Linked DNA regions of Streptomyces noursei ATCC 11455. Each later gene encodes a partner of the first gene's protein in a complex. Links are inferred from orthologs where the notes say so. Each region holds a gene or a part of one and is shown on either strand. Other genes may lie near its edges.

What was found.
Region 2: the proteins of dnaG (region 1) and dnaB are in contact, whole or in part, in a crystal structure (PDB 2R6A), measured with the Geobacillus stearothermophilus proteins. The link is inferred for Streptomyces noursei ATCC 11455 from one-to-one orthologs. Residues at the interface, in WP_049624496.1 of Geobacillus stearothermophilus: Lys456, Leu457, Leu458, Pro459, Ala460, Asn463, Ala464, Leu467, Leu535, Leu536, Ile537, Ala538, Gln544, Glu545, Asp548, Tyr549, His552; in WP_033016901.1 of Geobacillus stearothermophilus: Ser13, Glu15, Ala16, Gln18, Glu91, Leu92, Asp94, Ala95, Val96, Pro97, Thr98, Ala99, Ala100, Asn101, Tyr104, Tyr105, Ile108.

What each region holds. Positions count from the first base shown.
Region 1 is NZ_CP011533.1:6,329,903-6,337,121, reverse strand. Bases 2,903-5,780 are described here. They hold dnaG (DNA primase), read right to left. Parts: upstream 5,361-5,780; coding sequence 3,444-5,360; downstream 2,903-3,443. Other genes in these bases: SNOUR_RS26855 (pyridoxal-phosphate dependent enzyme), read right to left, coding at 5,436-5,780; SNOUR_RS26865 (RNA polymerase sigma factor), read right to left, coding at 2,903-3,131. In the rest of the region: SNOUR_RS26875 (hypothetical protein), read left to right, coding at 73-372; SNOUR_RS26870 (FGGY family carbohydrate kinase), read left to right, coding at 440-1,909; more of SNOUR_RS26865, read right to left, coding at 1,932-2,902; more of SNOUR_RS26855, read right to left, coding at 5,781-6,470; SNOUR_RS26850 (NAD(P)/FAD-dependent oxidoreductase), read right to left, coding at 6,480-7,219. UniProt on the Escherichia coli protein: RNA polymerase that catalyzes the synthesis of short RNA molecules used as primers for DNA polymerase during DNA replication.
Region 2 is NZ_CP011533.1:4,774,824-4,781,795, reverse strand. Bases 1,666-4,515 are described here. They hold dnaB (replicative DNA helicase), read left to right. Parts: upstream 1,666-2,274; coding sequence 2,275-3,756; downstream 3,757-4,515. Other genes in these bases: SNOUR_RS20155 (oxidoreductase), read left to right, coding at 4,507-4,515; SNOUR_RS20160 (TetR/AcrR family transcriptional regulator), read left to right, coding at 3,840-4,418; SNOUR_RS20170 (MATE family efflux transporter), read right to left, coding at 1,666-1,815. Outside these bases: SNOUR_RS20175 (trypsin-like serine peptidase), read right to left, coding at 1-389; more of SNOUR_RS20170, read right to left, coding at 478-1,665; more of SNOUR_RS20155, read left to right, coding at 4,516-5,289; SNOUR_RS20150 (MerR family transcriptional regulator), read left to right, coding at 5,436-6,593; SNOUR_RS20145 (hypothetical protein), read left to right, coding at 6,701-6,972. UniProt on the Escherichia coli protein: The main replicative DNA helicase, it participates in initiation and elongation during chromosome replication. Travels ahead of the DNA replisome, separating dsDNA into templates for DNA synthesis.

The DNA of each region.
Region 1 (7,219 bases):
GCAGGTGCCCAGCCCGGCGTCCGGTGCCGGCCGGCACCGGACGGGATCGAGCGGCAAGGGAAAGGTGGAGCGATGCGCTACCGGCTCACGTTCATCGCGGGACTGGCGGTGGGATACGTGCTCGGCACCCGGGCCGGGCGGGAGCGGTACGAGCAGCTCCGCAAGAGTGCCCAGCGGATCGCGCAGAATCCCGCCGTCCGCAACACCGCGGAGTCGGCCGCGCTGGGCGGGCGGCAGGCCGCGTCGAAGGCGTTCGCCGCGGTGTCCGACAAGGTCGGGGACCGGCTGCCGGGCCCGGTGGCCGAGCGGGTGCGGTCGTTGCGGGAGCAGCGCGCGGCCGACGAGGACGACTGGGGCACCAGCAATACATGAGCCCGGGGTCCCGGCGGGCAAACCCTGACTCTCTCCCCATGGCGCTCATGGGGCATCATCTGGGGCCATGGGGATAGTCGCCGGGTTGGACAGTTCGTCCGAGAGCACACGGATCGTCGTCTGCGATGCGGACACGGGTGCCGTCATCAGGCAGGGGTACGCGCCGCACCCCGTCGAGAAGGGGCCCGAGGTCGATCCGCAGGCGTGGCTGATGTCGCTCGGCGAGGCCGCCGGGAACGGGCTGCTGGAGGGCGTCCAGGCGATCGGTGTGGCGGCGCAGCAGCACGGGCTGGTGGCGCTGGACGCCGACGGGAATCCGGTGCGGCCGGCGCTGGTGGGCAACGACAAGCGGGCGCAGAGCGCAGCGGCGGACCTGGTGGACGCGCTGGGCGGGCGGGCGGCCTGGGCGCAGGCCGTCGGGTCGGTGCCGCAGGCGCAGCACGCGGTGACCAAGCTGCGGTGGCTGGCGCGCACCGAGCCGGCGAACGCGGCCCGGGTCGCGGAGGTCATGACGCCGCACGACTGGCTGGCCTGGCAGTTGCTGGGCCGGCCGGCGCGGCGCACGACGGACCGGGGCGGGGCCTCGGCGACCGGCTACTGGTCGGCGGCGACCGGCACGTACCGGCCGGATCTGGTGGAGCTGGCGCTGGGGCATCAGGTGCGGCTGCCGGAGGTGCTGGGGCCGTCGGGGACGGCGGGTTTCACGCCGGAGGGGCTGCTGATCTCGGCCGGGACCGGCGAGACCATGGCCGCCGCCTTCGGGCTGGGGGTCGGGGTGGGCGACGCGGTGGTGTCGCTGGGAGCCTCGGGGTCGGTGTTCGCCATCCACGACGAGGCGCCGGCGGACCCGTCCGGGACGATCACGTCGTTCGCCGACGCGACCGGGCGGCATCTGCCGGTGGTGCACACCACCAACGCGGTGCGGGTGCTGCGCGGTACCGCGGAGATGCTGGGGACGGATCTTGCGGGGCTCTCGGAGCTGGCGCTGCAGTCGTCGCCGGGCGCGTACGGGATGGTGCTGCTGCCGTATCTGGAGGGCGAGCGGACGCCGCATCTGCCGCACACCGCGGGGTCGTTGCACGGGATGCGGCGGGAGAGCATGAAGCCGGAGCATCTGGCGCGGGCGGCCGTGGAGGGCATGCTGTGCGGGCTCGCGGACGCGCTGGACGTGCTGCGGGCCCGGGGGGTGGCGGTGCGCCGGGTGTTCCTGCTGGGGGCGGCGGCGGAGCTGGGTGCGGTACAGGTGGCCGCGCCGGGGTTGTTCGGGGCGCAGGTCGTGGTGCCGCAGCCGGCCGAGTACGCGGCGCTGGGCGCGGCGCGGCAGGCGGCGTGGGCGTGGCAGGTGGCGCACGGGACGGCCGTCCCGGCCGCCGGTGGGGACGGCGGTGCGGGGTATCCGGAGCCGCCGCGGTGGCCGGCCGCGGCGAGCCAGGTCTTCGAACCGGGCGAGGAGCTGCCGGTGTGGCAGGCCGTGCGGCAGCAGTACGCGGCGGTGCGGGACGAGGCCCATCCGGGGGCGTTCCAGCGGGAGGGGTGAGTCGCAGGCGACCGGCCCGGCCTCAGTCGAGGTAGCCGCGGAGCTGGTCGACGAAGGCGTGGTCGCGGAGTTTTCCGAGGGTCTTGGATTCGATCTGCCGGATGCGTTCGCGGGTGACGCCGAAGATCCGGCCTATCTCCTCCAGGGTGCGGGGGCGGCCGTCGGCGAGGCCGTAGCGGAGCTGGACGACCTTGCGTTCGCGTTCGCCGAGGGTGGACAGGACCGCGTCGAGGTGTTCGCGGAGCAGCAGGAACGCGGCGGATTCCACGGGTGAGGCGGCGTCGCCGTCCTCGATGAGGTCGCCGAGGGCGACGTCGTCCTCCTCGCCGACGGGGGCGTGCAGCGAGACCGGTTCCCGGGCCAGCCGCAGGACGTCGGTGACGCGTTCCGGGGTGAGGCCGAGGTGGGCGGCCACCTCATCGGGGGTGGGTTCGTAGCCGCGTTCCTGGAGCATCCTGCGCTGGACCCGGACGACGCGGTTGATCAGTTCGACGACGTGGACCGGGACGCGGATGGTGCGGGCCTGGTCGGCGAGAGCGCGGGACATCGCCTGGCGGATCCACCAGGTCGCGTAGGTGGAGAACTTGTAGCCGCGGGCGTAGTCGAACTTCTCGACGGCGCGGATCAGTCCGAGGTTGCCCTCCTGGACGAGGTCGAGCATGGTCAGGCCGCGGCCGACGTAGCGTTTGGCGACGGAGACCACCAGCCGCAGGTTGGACTCGATCAGGCGGCGTTTGGCGATCCGGCCGCGGACCACCAACGTGTCGAGGTCGTGGGCGAGTTGGGAGTCGAGGTCGGGGGTGCGGGTGAGTTTCTCCTCGGCGAAGAGGCCGGCTTCGACGCGGCGGGCCAGGTCGACTTCCTCGGCGGCGGTGAGCAGCGGGATCCGGCCGATCTCGCGGAGGTACTGGCGGAAGAGGTCGGAGGAGGGGCCGCCGGTGTCCGGGCGGGGCGCGGGGTCCGCGGTGTCTGCGGTGTCTGTGGGGTCTGCGGTGTCCGTGGGGTCTGCGGTGTCTGTCGTGTCGGTCGCGTCGGTCGGGTCCGGGGCGTCGGTCGGGTCCGGGGCGTCGGGGTGCTCCGGGGGGATCTCCGCGGCCAGAAGTTCGGCGGCGGGGGGTTCGGCCTGCTGCGGCACCGTGACCGGCACGGTCAGCAGGCCGGTATCGGGCGGGGCGGCCGGTGCGCCGCCGGCAGGTGCGGCGGGGAGGGTCCGGGTCTGCACGGGGGCGACCTCCAGGTGATCGCGGCTGGGGCGGCACGAGGACCGGGCGGAGGCGGCCGAGCCGCCGGGGCCGCCGCACGGTCACCCGCGGCGGCGCGGGGCTCACGGCCCGCACGGCGGCGCGTACGGGCGGATGTGCCGCGCTCCGGGGACTTACGGCACCGCTCCTCAGTGTGGAGTACGACACATGTCCGCCACGAGGGGCGTGCGAGCACTTTTTGAGTCCGGTCCGTGACCGAATGGCTACCCGGAGGTGGTGGAGGGGGGCGGCGGGGTTCCCGGGGCGGGTGGGGCGGTCGTACGGAGTGGGGCTCAGAGGGCGGCGGCGCCGCGTTCGCGGAGGGACTGGCCGTACTGCTGGAGGACCCAGAGTTCGTTCTGGACGGCGGCGAGTTGCTGGGGGTCGGCGCGCGGGCCCAGGCGCTGGAGGGTGCCGCGGATCTCCGTGACGCGTTGGTTGACGGCGGCGAGGCGGACGGCGACCAACTGGACGCCGGCGTACGCCTCGTCGGGGTCGCGGCGGGTGTGCAGCGGTTCCACGGCCAGCTCGGTGACCATGGCGCGGACGGTGTCGTCGGGTGCGGCGTCGCGCACCCGGGCCAGATAGTCGCCGTCGGCGGATCCGGCGGAGGCGCCGCCGGCCTCCTCGATGCACTGCCGGACGACGGCGTACGGGGGTGCGGTGAACTCGTCGGCGCCGTAGGCGTCGAAGGCCGGGGAGACCAGGTCGGGGCGCTGGAGGGCGAGCTTGAGGAGTTCGCGCTCGACGCGGTGGGCGGGGCTGCGGAGGTTGAGGGCGGGGCCGCCGGCGCCGGGCGCGGGGCGCTGCGGCTCGGCGGCGGGGGGTGCGTCGCGGCGCTGCGGGCGGCCCTGGCCGGGGGCGCCGTCGCGGCCGCGCTCGCGGGCCCAGCGGGCGAGCTGGGCGACCCGGCGGACGACGAACTGGGTGTCCAGGATGCCGAGCATGCCGGCCAGCTGGACGGCGGACTCGTGCTGGATGGCGCTGTTCTTGATGCGGGCGACGATGGGGGCGGCCTCGTCGAGGGCGGCGGCCCGGCCGACGGGGGTGTCGAGGTTGTGCCGGGAGACGACCTGGCGGAGCGCGAACTCGAAGAGCGGGGTGCGGGACTCGACGAGGTCGGCGACGGCCTGGTCGCCCTTGGCGAGCCGCAGGTCGCAGGGGTCCATGCCGCCGGGGGTGATGGCGATGGAGGTCTCGGCGGCGAACTTCTGGTCGTCCTCGAAGGCGCGCAGGGCGGCCTTCTGGCCGGCGGCGTCGCCGTCGAAGGTGAAGACCACCTCGGAGCCGGAGTTGTCCATCAGCAGCCGGCGGAGGATCTTGATGTGGCCCTCGCCGAAGGCGGTGCCGCAGGTGGCGATGGCGGTGGTGATCCCGGCGAGGTGGCAGGCCATGACGTCGGTGTAGCCCTCGACGACCACCGCGCGGCTGCTCTTGGCGATCTCCTTCTTGGCGAGGTCGATGCCGTAGAGGACCTGGGACTTGCGGTAGAGGGGGGTCTCGGGGGTGTTGAGGTACTTGGGGCCGTTGTCGTCGTCGCGGAGCTTGCGGGCGCCGAAGCCGACGACCTCGCCGGCGATGTCGCGGATGGGCCACATCAGGCGGCCGCGGAAGCGGTCGATGGGGCCGCGGCGGCCTTCCTGGGAGAGGCCGGAGAGGACCAGTTCCTTGTCGGTGAAGCCACGGCCGCGGAGGTAGCGGGTGAGGTGGTCCCAGCCGGCGGGGCTGTAGCCGACGCCGAAGTGCTGGGCGGCGTCCTGGGCGAAGCCTCGCTCGGCGAGGAACCGCCGGGCGATCTCCGCCTCGGGGCTCTCCAGCTGGTCGGTGTAGTACTGGGCGGCGGCCTTGTGGGCCTCGACGAGGCGGGTGCGCTCGCCCTGCTGGCGGCCGGGGGTGTAGCCGCCCTCCTCGTAGCGGAGGGTGATGCCGGCCTGGGCGGCGAGGCGCTCGATGGTCTCGGCGAAGGAGAGGTGGTCGATCTTCATGACGAAGTCGACGGTGTCGCCGCCCTCTTGGCAGCCGAAGCAGTGGTAGAGACCCTTGGCGGGGCTCACGTGGAAGGACGGGGACTTCTCGTCGTGGAAGGGGCACAGGCCCTTGAGGTTGCCGCCGCCGGCGTTACGGAGCTGGAGATACTCGGACACGACGGCGTCGATCGGGACCGCGTCCCGTACCGCCTTCACATCGTCATCGTTGATCCTGCCTGCCACGGGTGAATTCTACGGTGGGGGTCGGACAGTCCCCGGCGGGCGAGTCCCACCGGGGACGGGGCGGCGGTTCCGGGCTCAGCCGAGCAGTTCCCGGAAGCGGTCCACGCCGATGTTGCCGCCGGAGACGATCACGCCGGTGCGGGTCGGCCGGGAGTCCCCCGCGGGCCGTCCGGGTGCCGGCGGAGGGCCCAGGCGGCCGGCGAGCAGGGCCGCGAGGGCGCTGGCGCCGCTGGGCTCGATGACGATCTTGAGGCGTTCGAAGGCGAAGGCCATGGCGGCGCGGATCTCGTCGTCGGTGACCAGGACCACGGAGTCGACCAGGCGTCGGTTGATCGCAAAGGTCAGCTCGCCGGGGGTCTCGACGGCCTGGCCGTCGGCGATGGTGCGGGGCACGGGGACGGCGACGCGGTGGCCGGCGGCCAGGGAGCGGCGGGTGTCGTCGCCGGCCTCCGGCTCGACGCCGATCATGCGGATACCGGGGGCCAGGGCGGTCGCGGCGGTGGCGGCGCCGGCCATCAGTCCGCCGCCGCCGACGGGCACCAGGAGGACGTCGAGCGGGCCGGTCTCCTCCAGGAGCTCCAGGGCGGTGGTGCCCTGTCCGGCGATGATGTGCGGGTGGTCGTACGGGGGGACGACGGTCAGGCTGCGCTCCTCGGAGATCCGGCGGCTGATGGCCTCGCGGTCCTCGGTGTAGCGGTCGTAGGTGACGATCTCGGCGCCGTAGCCGGCGGTGGCGTCCCGTTTGGAGCGCGGCGCGTCGACGGGCATCACGATGACGGCGCGGGTGCCGCGTTCCCGGGCGGCGAGGGCGAGGGCCTGGGCGTGGTTGCCCGAGGAGTGGGCGACGACCCCACGGGCGAGCTGCTCGGGGGTGAGGTGGGAGAGGGCGTGGTAGGCGCCGCGGAACTTGAAGGCGCCGGCCCGCTGGAAGTTCTCGCACTTGAGGAACGCCCGGGTGCCGGTCCGCGCGTCGAGGGTGCGGGAGCGCAGCACGGGGGTGCGGTGGGCCACGCCGGAGAGCCGGCGGGCGGCGTCCCGGACGTCGTCGAGGGTGACGCCCGGGGTGCCGCTGCCGTCGGAGCTGGTGGGGCTCGTGTGGCCAGGGGTCATACCAGCACGTTACGGGAGCAACGAGTCCAGCGGAATGGTGGGATCGGCCAGCCGCTCGGGGGCCAACGGGACGCCGGCGCGGATGAGTTGCTGGATCTGTTCGGCGACGTCCCAGACGTTGACGTTCATGCCGGCCAGGACGCGCCCCTCGCTGAGCCAGAAGGCGATGAACTCCCGCTTGCCGACGTCGCCGCGGCAGACGACCTGGTCGTAGGAGCCGGGCGGGGCGTAGCCGGAGTACTCCATGCCGAGGTCGTACTGGTCGGAGAAGAAGTACGGGACGCGGTCGTAGCTGACGTCCTGGCCGAGCATGGCGCGGGCGGCGGCCGGGCCGCCGTTGAGGGCGTTGGCCCAGTGCTCGACGCGCAGGCGGGTGTCCAGGAGGGGATGGTCGGCGGCGGCCGCGTCGCCGGCGGCGTAGATGTACGGGTCGGAGGTGCGCAGCGCGGCGTCCACGGCGATCCCGCCGCCGTCGGCGCGGTCGACGACGTCGAGGCCGGCCTGTTCGGCGAGGGCGGTGCGGGGGGCGGCACCGATGGCGGCGAGCACGTCGTGGGCGGGGTGCTCCTCGCCGTCGTCGGTGCGGACCGAGATCACCATGCCGTCCTGGCCGACGATCTCGGTGAGGCGGGCGCCGAAGTGGAAGCGGACGCCGTGGTCGCGGTGCAGGTCGGCGAAGAGCGCGCCGAGTTCGGGCCCGAGAATGCCGTGCAGGGGGGTCGGGTCGGGCCCGACGATGGTGACCTCGG
Region 2 (6,972 bases), 1.6 Mb from region 1 along the record:
TTGTTGACCTTCCACAGGCCGGTGGGTTCGTCGCCGTTGCGGTAGTCGGGGGCGAAGACCAAGTCGTCCACCGGCTTGCCGGTGTCCGGGTCGAAGGCGCAGTGGGCCGCGGTGATCAGCATGTTCCGGCTCGGGCTCTGCACCACACTGGCGGTGCAGAAGTGGGCGCCGTGGTCGTCCTTCTCGAAGACGGTGCCGATCCGGGCGTTCTCCTCGGTCCTGCGCGGGGTGTAGGCGTTGCCGTCCTGAGGCACGGCGGTGGCCGAGGGCTCCTGGTCCTGGGGGGCGTGGCCGGACTCGCCGGACTTGCCGTAGCCGGTGTGGCCGCCGGTGGTTCTGCTCGGGTGAGTTTCCTCCGCTGCGTAGCCCACCACTGCGGCTGCCCCCACGATGACGAGCGTCAGGGGCAGGATCGATTTCCTGGCAAGCGAGCGCACAAGGTCATTATCTGCACGGGGGCCGGGTTCGGTAGGTGCTTCAGCGGGAGGCTCCGGTCACAATCCACCGTCCGGAGCGAGCGCGCAGCCAAAGCGTCAGCATCCGCACGGTCATCATCAGGGCCATGGCCCACCACAGCGCGACCAGACCGCCGCCCAGCGCCGGTACGGCGAGGGCCGCGGGGGCGAACACGGCCAGGGTCACCACCATGGCCCCGGCGAGGTACGGCCCGTCCCCCGCGCCCATGAGGACCCCGTCGAGGATGAAGACGATGCCGGCGACCGGCTGGGTGACCGCGACGACCAGAAGTGTGAGGAGCAGCGGGTGCCGGACATCGGGATCGGTGGTGAAGAGGGGGATGAACAGTGGCCGGGCGAGCACCACCAGCGCGCCGAGGACGATGCCGGAGACGATGCCCCACTGGACCATCCGGCGACAGGCTGCGCGGGCGCCGCCCCGGTCCCCGGCGCCGAGGTAGCGCCCGATGATGGCCTGGCCGGCGATGGCGATGGCGTCCAGGGCGAAGGACAGGAGCTGCCACAGGGACAGGACGATCTGGTGGGCGGCGACCTCGGCGTCGCCGAGCCGGGCGGCGACCGCGGTGGCGATCATCAGCACCGCACGCAGCGAGAGCGTACGGATCAGCAGGGGGACGCCGGCCTGGGCGCAGGCGCAGATCCCGGCGGCGTCCGGGCGGAGCGAGGCGCCGTGGCGACGGGCGCCGCGGATCACCACGGTGAGGTAGACGGCAGCCATGCCGCACTGGGCGATGACGGTGCCCCAGGCGGAGCCGGCGATGCCGAGTCCGGCGAGGTAGACCAGTCCGGCGTTGAGGGCGGCGTTGGCGGTGAAGCCGCCGATCGCGACGTACAGCGGGGTTCTGGTGTCCTGGAGGCCGCGGAGCACTCCGGTGGCGGCGAGGACGACCAGCATCGCGGGGATGCCGAGCGCGCTGATCCGCAGGTAGGTCGCGGCGTACGGGGCGGCGGCCGGGGAGGCGCCGAAGACGTCGACGAGCCAGGGGGCGGTGGGCAGGACGACGACGATGACGGCTGCGCCGAGCAGCAGGGCGAGCCAGATGCCGTCCATGCCCTGGCGTATCGCCGCGGGGAGGTCACCGGCGCCGACCCGGCGGGCGACCGCCGCGGTGGTGGCGTAGGCGAGGAAGACGAAGACGGAGACGGCGGTTGTGAGGAGGGCGGCGGCGACGCCGAGACCGGCGAGCTGGCGGGTGCCGAGGTGGCCGATGACGGCGCTGTCGACCATGACGAAGAGCGGCTCCGCGACGAGGGAGCCGAAGGCGGGCAGAGCCAGCGCGACGATCTCGCGGTCATGGCGGCGGAGAGCGCGCCGTGGTGTCGCGGGGGCCTGTGTCATGAGGGGCAATCTAATCGTCCACAGGTAATAGATGCAACTGTGTTGTGATCCTTACTTTGCGCTGCGTGGGGGTGTCTTCCGTGTGGCGTTCGCGGCGATCATGAACAGGTTGCCGAAGTTTTTCTCCCCCACAGCCTATGGATGAGAAAAGTGCAGGTCAGAGGGGTGTGGATGGCGTGATTGTGTGCTTGTCCACAGAGGTTTCCCCCAGGCCGTGCACAGGATCCGGGGACTTCTCCACAGCTATGGGCCAGTCATCCACATGGCCTGTGGATAACCAGATTGGCGGACGGTGCGCGCGGGCCTACCGTGGACCGGCGCCCGCCGCCCCGTTCCGGCCATGAGACCTGTCCGAACTCGACGCGCCGTAACCGGAGTCGGGCGTCTCGAATGTCAGGGCTGTGCCGTAGAAAGAACCGCACAGCAAGGTCCGCGTCGCGGACGGGAGGAGGAGCCGGGGTGAGTATTCCCGAGCCCATGGACGACCCCTGGGCGGACTCCGGTCCCAGCGACCTGCTGCCGGCCGCCCGCTCCCGTCGGGGCGATGGAAAGGGCCGGAGCCGGGGGGGCGACCGCCCGGACCGCGACGACGACGGCGGTGGTTCCTGGGCCGGTGGCTTCGAGCGGGTCCCGCCGCAGGATCTCGACGCCGAGCAGTCCGTGCTCGGCGGCATGCTGCTGTCCAAGGACGCCATCGCGGACGTCGTCGAGGTCCTCAAGGGCGAGGACTTCTACCGTCCCGCCCACGAGCTGGTCTTCCAGGCGATCCTCGACCTCTACGCCAAGGGCGAGCCGGCCGACCCGATCACCATCGCGGCCGAGCTCACCAAGCGCGGTGAGATCGCCCGGGTCGGCGGCGCCTCGTATCTGCACACCCTTGTTCAGTCCGTACCGACGGCCGCCAACGCCGAGTACTACGCCGAGATCGTCCACGAGCGGGCCGTGCTCCGCCGCCTCGTCGAGGCCGGCACCCGGATCACGCAGATGGGATACGCCGCCGACGGCGACGTCGACGAGATCGTCAACAAGGCCCAGGCGGAGATCTACGCCGTCACCGAGCAGCGGACCAGCGAGGACTATCTGCCGCTCGGCGACATCATGGAGGGCGCGCTCGACGAGATCGAGGCGATCGGCTCGCGGCAGGGCCAGATGACGGGCGTGCCGACCGGGTTCACCGATCTCGACGCGCTGACCAATGGTCTGCATCCGGGCCAGATGATCGTGATCGCGGCCCGTCCGGCCATGGGTAAGTCGACGCTCGCGCTGGACTTCGCGCGGGCCTGCTCGATCAAGAACAACCTGCCGAGCGTGATCTTCTCGCTCGAAATGGGGCGCAACGAGATCGCGATGCGTCTGCTGTCCGCGGAGGCGCGGGTGGCGCTGCACCACATGCGTTCCGGCAGCATGACCGACGACGACTGGACGCGGCTGGCGCGCCGCATGCCGGACGTCTCGGCGGCCCCGCTCTACATCGACGATTCGCCGAACCTCTCGATGATGGAGATCCGCGCCAAGTGCCGGCGGCTGAAGCAGCGGAACGAGCTGAAGCTGGTCGTCATCGACTACCTCCAGCTGATGCAGTCCGGCGGCTCCAAGCGCGCCGAGAGCCGTCAGCAGGAGGTCTCGGACATGTCCCGTAACCTCAAGCTGCTCGCCAAGGAGCTGGAGCTTCCGGTGATCGCGCTCTCGCAGCTGAACCGTGGTCCCGAGCAGCGTACGGACAAGAAGCCGATGGTCTCCGACCTGCGTGAATCCGGTTCCATCGAGCAGGACGCCGACATGGTCATCCTGTTGCACCGCGAGGACGCCTACGAGAAGGAGTCGCCGCGGGCCGGTGAGGCCGACCTGATCGTGGCGAAGCACCGTAACGGCCCCACGGCGACGATCACCGTGGCGTTCCAGGGCCACTACTCGCGCTTCGTGGACATGGCGCAGACCTGAGCCGAGCGGGGAGCTCCTCGTGGGGAGTACGGGCCTGATCTATTTTTGACCTCGGGGTCAAGAATGGTGCTACTGTGCTGCACATGGGAAGGCCGAAGCAGTTCGATCCGGACGCCGCCGTCGAGCAGGCCATGCAGGTGTTCTGGCGCAAGGGGTACGCCGCCACGACGCCGCAGGACCTCGTCGACGCGCTCGGTATCGGCAAGGGCAGTCTCTACAACGCGTTCGGCAGCAAACACGCGCTGTTCGAGCGGGCGTTGGTGCGCTACCGGGACGGCCAGGCGCAGGCCCTGATCGACCTGCTGGAGCGGTCCGGGCCGGTGAAGGACCGGCTGCGCGACGCGTTGCGCCTTCTCGTGGAGCTGGACCTCGGTGATCCGGACCGACGTGGCTGTCTGGCCGTCAACACCGCGGCGGAGCGCGCGATGACCGACGAGGCCGCGACCGAGCTGGTCCGCCGGATGTTCGACCGGACCGAGGGTGCGTTCCGTGCGCTGATCGAGGAGGGGCAACGGGCGGGTGAGGTCGCGTCCGACCGCGACGCCCGGGCGATCGGGAGCCAGTTGTTGGCGACCGCCGTCGGCCTCCGGCTGCTGGCCCGGGTCGCCGAGGGGCCGGACCGGCTCTCCAGGGTGATCGAAGCGACCATCGACTCCCTCTGACCCGTTGGGACCTCCGGGTTTCCGCGGGTCCCGCGCTGCCCAAATTTTGTACCTACAGTTCAAGAATTGATGTCAGGATCGGAGTGTCATGCAGCTCAACCTCACCGACAAGACCGCCGTCGTCACCGGTGCCAGCCGCGGCATCGGACTGGCCACCGTCCGGGCGCTGATCGACGAGGGGGTGCGGGTCGTCGGAGCGGCCCGCACCCTCACCCCGGAGCTCAAGGAGAGCGGCGCCTTCGCGGTCTCCGCCGACCTGAGCACCGCCGACGGCGTCGCGACCCTGATGGACAGCGCCTTCGCGGAGCTGGGCGGGATCGACCTGCTGGTGAACAACGTCGGCGCCGGGGACGCCGTGGAGCCCGTCGGATTCATGGACACCGACGACGCCCAGTGGGGTGCCGTCTTCGACCTCAATCTGCTGAGCGCGGTCCGCGCCGCCCGCGCCGCGCTGCCCAGCCTGATCGAGCGCCGTGGTGCGATCGTCAACGTCTCCTCCATCAACTCCCGGCTGCCCGCCGCCGGTCCGGTCGCCTACAGCGCGGCCAAGGCGGCCCTGGCCGCGGTCGGGAAGTCGCTGGCCGAGGAGTTCGGGCCGCAGGGCGTGCGCGTCAACACCGTCTCGCCGGGCGTCGTGCGGACGGCCATCTGGGAGGACCCGGAGAGCTTCGGCGGCAAGGTGGCGGCGAACGTCGGCGCGGAACACGCGGCGTTCCTCCGGCAGCTCCCGGAGGCGTTCGGGATCACCAGCGGGCGGATCACCGAACCGCGGGAGGTGGCGGCGCTGATCACCTTCCTGCTCTCCGACGTGGCCGGGAACATCACGGGCGCGGACTACGTCATCGACGGTGGCACGATCAAGACGCTCTGACGCGGAGGCGAGAGGGACGGACCAGGCGGCGCTCGACCGGCTGCTGGCGCGGCCGGGGCGGGCCAGGACGGCGCGCCGGGACGCGGCCGGCCGCAGACCGCGGCCGGTTTGACCTTCAGGTTGGTCGAAGCCCCAGAATCGCCGCCATGGACGACGACGGGGAACTCCTGGGCATCGGCGCGTTCGCCCGGCGGGTGGGGCTGACGCCGAGCGCGCTGCGCTTCTACGACGACTGCGGGGTGCTGCGGCCGGACCGGGTGGACGCCGCCACGGGGTACCGGCGCTATGCGGCCCGGCAGATGGCGCGGGCGGCACGGCTGCGGCAACTGCGGGCGGCGGGGCTGCCGTTGGTGGACGTCGAGACCGTGCTCGACGGTCCCGAGGACGCGGCCCGGAACGTGCTGCGGGCCCACCTGGAGCGGACCCGCCGGGCGGCAGACGAGGCGCGGGCCGTGGTGGAGGGCTTTCTGAGCGGGACGCCCGGGGAGCCGGCGTCTCGCGGCGGCGCGGCGCGGGCTCGGGTGGACGGGCCGGAACTCGCCAGCGCGGTGCGGCAGGTGGCGCCCGCGGCGGCGGTCGGCACGGCGGCGGAGGAGTTCCCGGTGTTGGGGTCCGTTCTGCTCGAACTCGCCGAGGGAGAGGTGCGGTTGGTGGCCACCGACCGCTATCGGCTGGCGGTGCGCGGGCTGCGGCCGGAGGTCTTCGAGGGCGGACCGTGGCGGGTGCTGATCGCGGTGGATGCCGCGCGCCGGATGGCGGAGTGGGCGGTGCGGCAGCGGGCGGTCGAGGTGGAGTGCCCGGCCGTGGTGGACGCTTCCGGTATCGCGCGGGTGCGGCTGTGGAGCGGGGCGGAGCCCTGGGAGCCGGGGGCCCCGGGCACGGGGGCCGCCGGAGTGGGCGAGCCGGGGGAGTTCCCGGACTACCGGCTGATGTTGACGGGGCTGGCCGATGCGCGGCACCGGGTGATCGTGGACCGGGCAGGACTGCGGGACGCGGTGGCGGACCGGGGTGGGGCGGTGGTGTCGCTGGCGTTCGGGGCGGTCATGGTGCCGGATGCGGAGGGCGCCACGCACGGGGCGCTGGAGGTGTCGGGTGGGGAGTCCGACGCGGTCCGGCTGCCCGCGGTCCGTACCGGGTCCGGGCTGCGGATCTCCTTCGACCCGGCGGTCCTGGTGCCGGTGCTGGAGGCCGGGGTGGGGCCCGATGTGTTGCTGGAGATCGCGTCGGAGGACCAACCCGTCGTCGTCCGGTCCGCGGACCAGGGGAGTTTCACAGCGATGGTGATGCCGGTGCGGGGCCGTTGAGGGAGGGCGGCCGAGGGGCGGCGGTCGGAGCGGGACGGTGCGGAAACGGAGACGGTACGGGCCCGGGACGGCGGGTGCGACCCGGGGTCGAGGGAGGAAGTGGGCGGATGGATCCGGAACTGCCGGTGGTGCGGCTGTGTGTGGCGGGCATGCAGGCCGAGGCGGAGGGGCGGGCGGAGGTGGCGCGGGCTCTCTTCCAACAGGCGTGGGACGGTGCCCGCGACGACTACGAGGCATGCATCGCCGCGCACTATCTCGCGCGGCATCAGGGCTCGCCCGCGGAGACGCTGCGCTGGAACCAGGAGTGCCTGGACCGTGCCGACCGGGTCGGCGACGCGCGGGTACGGGACTTCTATCCGTCGCTGTACGTGAACATGGG